DNA from 2 places in the Streptomyces sp. NPDC107522 genome. Region 1 is predicted to be linked to the other one. Evidence: riboswitches for the same ligand, from Rfam matches in the RefSeq annotation. Region 1 holds a riboswitch; the other holds the start of a gene.
What was found. Region 1 has a riboswitch for S-adenosylmethionine ahead of ACZ7L6_RS26840 (aminotransferase class V-fold PLP-dependent enzyme). Riboswitches for the same ligand answer to the same signal wherever they lie in the genome.

Region 1 (3,370 bases):
AGATCGGCCCGACGGTCGACGAGAACGGCGTCGAGCGCAAGGTGAAGGGCTCCGAGAAGCTGCGCGCCAAGCTCAGCAAGGCGTACTTCGGCGAGGACGGCCAGATTCCCAAGCCGACCGTCGAGGAGTACAAGGAGATCACGAGCGGCCACGGCCACCACTGACGCTCCGCTGGTAGCGCCGCGTTTGGTAGTGCCGCGTTGTGTCGGTTGTCGTCTGCGGCTCCGTCGAGGCTGGTCGCGCAGTTCCCCGCGCCCCTAAAAGGGGCGCGGGGAACCGCGACCCTGCCAGGACCGTTCAGCCACGCCACGTTGAAGGGCCCCGTCCGAAGACCGGACGGGGCCCTTCTTCATGCCCCGTGGCTGGATAGGGTGGACCTCGTTGAGATTCTCGTCCCGTAGTGCGGGACGCCTGACCCAGGAGCGGCTTATGAGCGCTGTGACCCCCGCTGGAGGCGACACCGCGGCGGGCCGTTCCTGGCCCCTGCTGCTGAACGGCCTGCTGGACGGCCGGAACCTGACCGCCGACGACACCGCGTGGGCGATGGACCTGATCATGCGCGGCGAGGCGACGGACGCGCAGATCGCCGGCTTCGTGGTGGCGCTGCGGGCCAAGGGAGAGACCGTCGAGGAGATCGCGGGTCTCGTCCGGACGATGTACGAGCACGCGAACGTGATCGAGGTGTCGGGCCCGACCGTCGACATCGTCGGTACGGGCGGCGACGGCGCGAAGACGGTGAACATCTCCACGATGTCGTCGATCGTCATCGCCGGCACGGGTGCCAAGGTCGTCAAGCACGGGAACCGGGCGGCGTCCTCGGCATCGGGCGCCTCGGATGTGCTGGAGAAGCTCGGCGTCAATCTTGAGCTGACGCCGCAGCGGGTGGCGGAGGTCGCGGAGGAGGCCGGGATCACCTTCTGTTTCGCGGTGAAGTTCCATCCGTCACTGCGCCATGTGGCGGCCGCGCGAGGCCAGTTGGGCATCAGGACCACCTTCAACGTCCTCGGTCCGCTGACCAACCCGGCGAAGGTGAAGGCCCAGGCGGTCGGCGTGGCGGACCCGCTCATGGCGCCGATCGTCGCGGGCGTCTTCGCCGAGCGCGGCAACTCCTCGCTGGTGTTCCGCGGTGACGACGGCCTCGACGAGCTCACGACGACGTCCACGTCCCGGGTGTGGGTGGTGCGCGACGGCAAGGTGACCGAGGAGGCCTTCGACCCGCGGGACGTCGGCATCGAGCTGGTGCCGGTGGAGGCGCTGCGGGGCGCTGACGCCTCGTACAACGCCGACGTGGCGCTGCGCCTGCTGAACGGCGAGACGGGGCCCGTCCGGGACGCCGTACTGCTGAACTCGGCTGCCGCGCTGGTGGCGTTGAACCCGACGGACGCCTCGCTCACCGAGCAGATCCGGGCCGGGATGGCGAAGGCGGCGGAGTCGATCGACTCCGGGGCGGCCAAGCGGACCCTCGACCGCTGGGTGGCGGCCAGCAACGCATAGCGCGGAAGGGCGGTCCCGTAATTCGGACACGGGTTGCGGGACCGCGATCACTTCACGTACGTTCTTGACCAGGTCATGAGTGACAGTCATGAGGCCCCGGCCGACTGTCCGGCAACCCTCCGTCCGTGGCGGGGTGCCCCGGGTGAAGACCAGGCCGTAGGCAGCGAGGTCTACGGCAAGCGCGGGCCCCTCTCGAAGCCAGGGGTCCTGGTCGTTCGAGGGAGTCTTCCGTGAGCAAGCGAATGCGATAGGGCCGCCGAGCCCCGCCTCCGCGCACCCTTTTTCTCTTCTCTGCATGCCTTCAACTCGCATGCCCCTCACGGGAGTTCGCCATGTCTGTCGCCACCGCTGCCGCCGCCCAGTCCGTTTGCTCCCCGCTGCCCGTTCTGGGCCGGGATGTCACCGTCCCGCTCGTCACCGGCGGCGAGGTCACCTACGCCGCGCTCGACTACGCCGCCAGCGCGCCCGCCCTCCAGCGCGTCTGGGACGACGTGGCCGCCTACGCTCCGTACTACGGCAGCGTCCACCGCGGCGCCGGCTACCTCTCGCAGCTCTCCACCGACCTGTTCGAGAACGCCCGCAGGACGGTCGCCGAGTTCCTCGACTGCCGGGACACGGACCAGGTGGTCTTCACCCGCTCCACCACCGACTCGCTCAACCTCCTCGCCGCCGCCCTCCCGGCCGACTGCCAGGTCTTCGTCTTCGAGACCGAGCACCACGCCTCCCTGCTGCCTTGGCGCGACGCCCGCGTAACCTACCTCAACGCGCCCCGCACCCCGCGCCAGGCCGTCGAGACCCTCGAGCGCGCCCTCGCCGACCGCGACCCTTACGGCCCGGCCCTGGTCTGCGTCACCGGCGCCTCGAACGTCACCGGCGAGCTGTGGCCCGTACGCGAGCTCGCGGCCGCCGCCCACGCGCACGGCGCCCGGATCGTCCTGGACGCCGCCCAGCTGGCCCCGCATCACCCGGTGAGCGTCCGTGACCTCGACGTCGACTGGGTCGCCTTCTCCGGCCACAAGCTGTACGCCCCCTTCGGCTCCGGCGTCCTGGCCGGCCGCGCCGACTGGCTGAGCGAGGCCGAGCCGTACCTCGCGGGCGGCGGCGCGAGCCGCAAGGTCGCCCGGCGCGAGGACGGGGGAGTGGACGTGGAGTGGCACGAGAGCGCCGCCCGCCACGAGGCCGGCTCCCCGAACGTCATCGGCGCCTACTCCATCGCCTCCGCCTGCAAGGCCCTCACCGAGGCGGGCTTCGACCAGCTCGTCGCCCGCGAGCAGTACCTGATCGAGAAGGTGCGGGCAGGGCTCGCCGAGGTGCCCGAGGTCCGGATCCTCTCCCTCTTCGGCGACGACGCCCCCCGCGTCGGCGTGATCTCCTTCGTCGTCGACGGCTGGAACAGCTCCCACTTCGCCGCCGCCCTCTCCGCCGAGTACGGCATCGGGGTGCGCGACGGCCTGTTCTGCGCCCACCCGCTGGTCCGGACGCTGCTGGGCAGCGACCCGCAGACGCAGGGCGAGTGCGGTGCTCCGGAGGCGGCGCCCGGCGAGAAGTCCCTCAACGCGATCCGGGTGAGCTTCGGGGCCGGTACGCCGGACGAGCACGTGGAGCGGTTCGTGAACGCCGTGAAGGAGCTCGTGACCGACGGGGCGAAGTGGAACTACCGTACGGAGGACGGGCGTTGCGTTCCGGACACGTCGGCGTGAACCGGTAGCCGGGCGCCCAGCAGGATCATCCGCAGGGCGCGTTCGGTGGCGTCCGTGAGGAGTTCGGAGGCCCGGACGAGGGCCTCCGCCAGGGCCATCGGCGCCGGCAGGATCCCGCTGAACGCGTCCACGCCCGGCACGTCGTGCGCGCCCTCGCCGAGCGTGCCCGCCAGCAC
Region 2 (3,370 bases), on a different contig from region 1:
ACGGCAGAAATGAAGGGCTGCCGACCCGCGGATCGGCGGCATGTTCCCCAACTGTACCTCGCTCAACCACACAGAATTGCCCCCTCCGCTTCTCTCACGGAGGGGGCAATTCGATGAACTCTCAGTAACGCGAGTTACCGATGGTAATGATCGGTCATTCGGTCAGCCGCCGGCGACGGCCGGAATGATGGAGACACCCGCACCGTCCGGCGTCGCCGTCTCCAGCCCCTGCTCGAAACGGACGTCGTCGTCATTGACGTACACGTTGACGAACCGACGCAGCTTGCCCTGGTCGTCGAGAACCCGGGCGGCGATACCCGTGTGGTTCTTCTCCAGGTCGGCGATGACCTCGGCGAGGGTGGCGCCTTCGGCGCTCACTTCGGCCTGGCCACCCGTGTAGGTGCGCAGGATGGTGGGGATGCGGACGTTGACGCTCACGTGTGACCTCCGGTCAGCTAATCGCCCTCAGGGGCGCGGGGAACTGCGCGACCAGCCCCCCACGGCCCGCAGACGAAATCAATGGGACAGGCCCGTCAGACGAGACCCGCCTCGCGGAACGAGTCCAGGTTGGGACGAATGGTCGCAGTAAGCCCCGTACCGGCCACCGCATCCAGCGTCTTGAGTCCATCGCCGGTGTTGAGCACGACCGTGGTCAGGCTCGGGTCCAGAACCCCGTTCTCGATCAGCTTCTTCGTCACGCCCACCGTCACCCCACCGGCGGTCTCCGCGAAGATGCCCTCGGTCCTGGCAAGGACCTTGATCGCGTCGACGACCTGCTCGTCCGTCACGTCCTCCACGAACCCACCCGTGCGGCGCGCGATGTCCAGGACGTACGGCCCGTCGGCCGGGTTGCCGATGGCCAGCGACTTGGCGATGGTGTTCGGCTTCTGCGGGCGGACGACGTCGTGCCCCGCCTTGAAGGCGGTGGACACCGGCGAGCAGCCCTCGGCCTGCGCGCCGAAGATCTTGTACGGCTTGTCCTCGACGAGCCCGAGCTTGATCAGCTCCTGCAGACCCTTGTCGATCTTCGTGAGCTGGGAGCCGGAGGCGATCGGGACGACCAGTTGGTCGGGGAGCTGCCAGCCGAGCTGCTCGCAGATCTCGTACGCCAGGGTCTTCGAACCCTCCGCGTAGTACGGCCGCAGGTTGACGTTGACGAAGCCCCAGCCCTCGCCGGCCGGGTCGCCGATCAGCTCGGAGCAGAAGCGGTTCACGTCGTCGTAGTTGCCCTCGATGCCGACGAGCTCGCCGCCGTAGACCGCGGCCATGACGACCTTGCCCTGCTCCAGGTCGTGCGGGATGAACACGCAGGACCGGAAGCCCGCGCGGGCCGCCGCGGCGCCCACCGCACCGGCGAGGTTGCCGGTCGAGGAGCACGAGAGGGTCGTGAAGCCGAAGGCGCGCGCCGCCTCCAGCGCCTGGGCCACCACCCGGTCCTTGAAGGAGTGCGTCGGGTTACCGGAGTCGTCCTTCACATACAAACCGCCGGTGACGCCGAGCTCGCGCGCGAGGTTGTCGGCCTTGACGAGCTTGGTCCAGCCGGGGTTGAGGTTCGGCTTGTCCGCCACGTCCGCGGGGACGGGCAGCAGGGGGGCGTAACGCCAGATGTTCGCGGGTCCCGCCTCGATCTGCTTGCGGAGCTCCTCGGTGTCGTAGGCCGAGAAGTCGTACGCGATCTCCAGCGGGCCGAAACACTCCTCGCACGCGAAGACCGGGCCGAGCGGGACGCGGTGACCGCACTCGCGGCAGGACAGCGCCGCGGCGGGACCGAGGTCTACGGTGGAATCGGTGGTGCTTGCAACAGTCTGCACAGCCATGTGAGGCGAGGCCCTTTCTCCTCATCTTCCTCACGACGCATCTCGCCGTGAGACGGATTTGGCACCTTCCCTAGCCGGGAGCCTCGCGGAGCCGATCGACGGTGATGCGGTGATCGCTACGAGAGCCGACTGGAGGGTTGCCGGGGCTTCATCGGGCCGTTTCCCTCTGCCCCTCTGGATGAGCTGTATGCGGTTGTTAACAGCGGTTGACCCCGGACATGCGATGGTCATCCGCGTTGTTCAAGACTGTAACCGAAGGCCAGGACAGTTGAGATAGTCGTCCGAACCGCGAGATGGATCACACGGTCAGCAGATGTGATCACGAACAGTGAGGAGCCACAGACTGTGCTGGAAGAAGTCGAGCGCTGGCTGAGCACCCGCTCCTGGTCCGTGACCGATCGCCCACTGCACCAGCTCCTGGCCGCCAAGCAGCGTACGGGTCAGTCGGTCTCCGTCGTACTGCCCGCGCTCAACGAGGAGGAGACGGTCGGCGACATCGTCGCGGTCATCCGTCACGACCTCATGCAGCAGGTCCCGCTGGTCGACGAGATCGTCGTCGTCGACTCGGGATCCACCGACCGCACCTCCGAGGTGGCCGCCGCCGCGGGCGCGACCGTGGTGCACCGGGACGAGATCCTCCCGCGCATCCCGGCCGTGCCCGGCAAGGGTGAGGTCCTGTGGCGCTCGCTGCTCGTCACGAGCGGGGACATCGTCTGTTTCATCGACGCCGACCTGAAGGAGTTCTCCTCCGACTTCGTCTCCGGCATCGTCGGCCCGCTGCTCACCGACCCCGAGGTCGACCTGGTCAAGGGCATGTACGACCGTCCGCTCGGCGGGGCGGCCGGCCAGGGCGGCCGGGTCACGGAACTCATGGCCCGCCCGCTGCTGAACATGCACTGGCCGCAGCTGGCCGGATTCGTGCAGCCGCTCGGCGGCGAGTACGCGGCCCGCCGCTCCCTGCTGGAACAGCTCCCGTTCCCCGTCGGATACGGCGTCGAGCTGGGCATGCTGGTCGACGCCCTGCACCTGGTGGGCCTGGACGCCCTGGCGCAGGTGGACGTGGGTGTCCGCAAGCACCGCCACCAGGACGGGCAGGCCCTCGGCCGGATGTCCGCCGCGATCTACCGCACGGCCCAGCTGCGACTGGCCCGCGGCCACCTCATCCGTCCCTCCCTCACCCAGTTCGAGCGGGGCGAGGACGGGTTCGAGCCGCGCACGTACTCCGTGGACACGGAGGAGCGGCCGCCGATGGTGGAGATCGCGGAGTACGCGACGCGGAAGGTCGCGTGACGTCCGGCACAGGACGTACAGGCCGGTTACGCCGACCGTATGACGGCCGGTGCGGGCTGCGTCCCGGCCGTATACGGAACCCGCCACTGAGCGGAACCGCACGTTTGAGCGTTTCGGGGCCGGGCTAGGTTGAGGCGTATGGCTACCACGCAGGATGCGCAGGGTGCGGCCAAGGTGCTGGTCGCGTCGAACCGCGGCCCGGTCTCGTACGAAGTGCGCGACGACGGCTCGCTGCACTCCAAGAGGGGCGGCGGCGGAGTCGT

Region 2: it holds a riboswitch for S-adenosylmethionine, as region 1 does, so the genes downstream of both, thrC (threonine synthase) here and ACZ7L6_RS26840 (aminotransferase class V-fold PLP-dependent enzyme) in region 1, are expected to answer to the same signal.

The regions. Positions count from the first base shown of each region.
Region 1 covers NZ_JBVKAU010000008.1:358,417-361,786, reverse strand. Annotated here, with positions in the region: gene qcrB (cytochrome bc1 complex cytochrome b subunit) at 1-164, shown strand, start outside; gene trpD (anthranilate phosphoribosyltransferase) at 430-1,494, shown strand; SAM riboswitch class IV at 1,566-1,682, shown strand; gene ACZ7L6_RS26840 (aminotransferase class V-fold PLP-dependent enzyme) at 1,827-3,194, shown strand; gene ACZ7L6_RS26835 (glycerate kinase) at 3,149-3,370, opposite strand, start outside.
Region 2 covers NZ_JBVKAU010000006.1:153,501-156,870, reverse strand. Annotated here, with positions in the region: gene ACZ7L6_RS21010 (MoaD/ThiS family protein) at 163-438, opposite strand; gene thrC (threonine synthase) at 534-1,817, opposite strand; SAM riboswitch class I at 1,836-2,002, opposite strand; gene ACZ7L6_RS21000 (glucosyl-3-phosphoglycerate synthase) at 2,163-3,107, shown strand; gene ACZ7L6_RS20995 (alpha,alpha-trehalose-phosphate synthase (UDP-forming)) at 3,246-3,370, shown strand, end outside.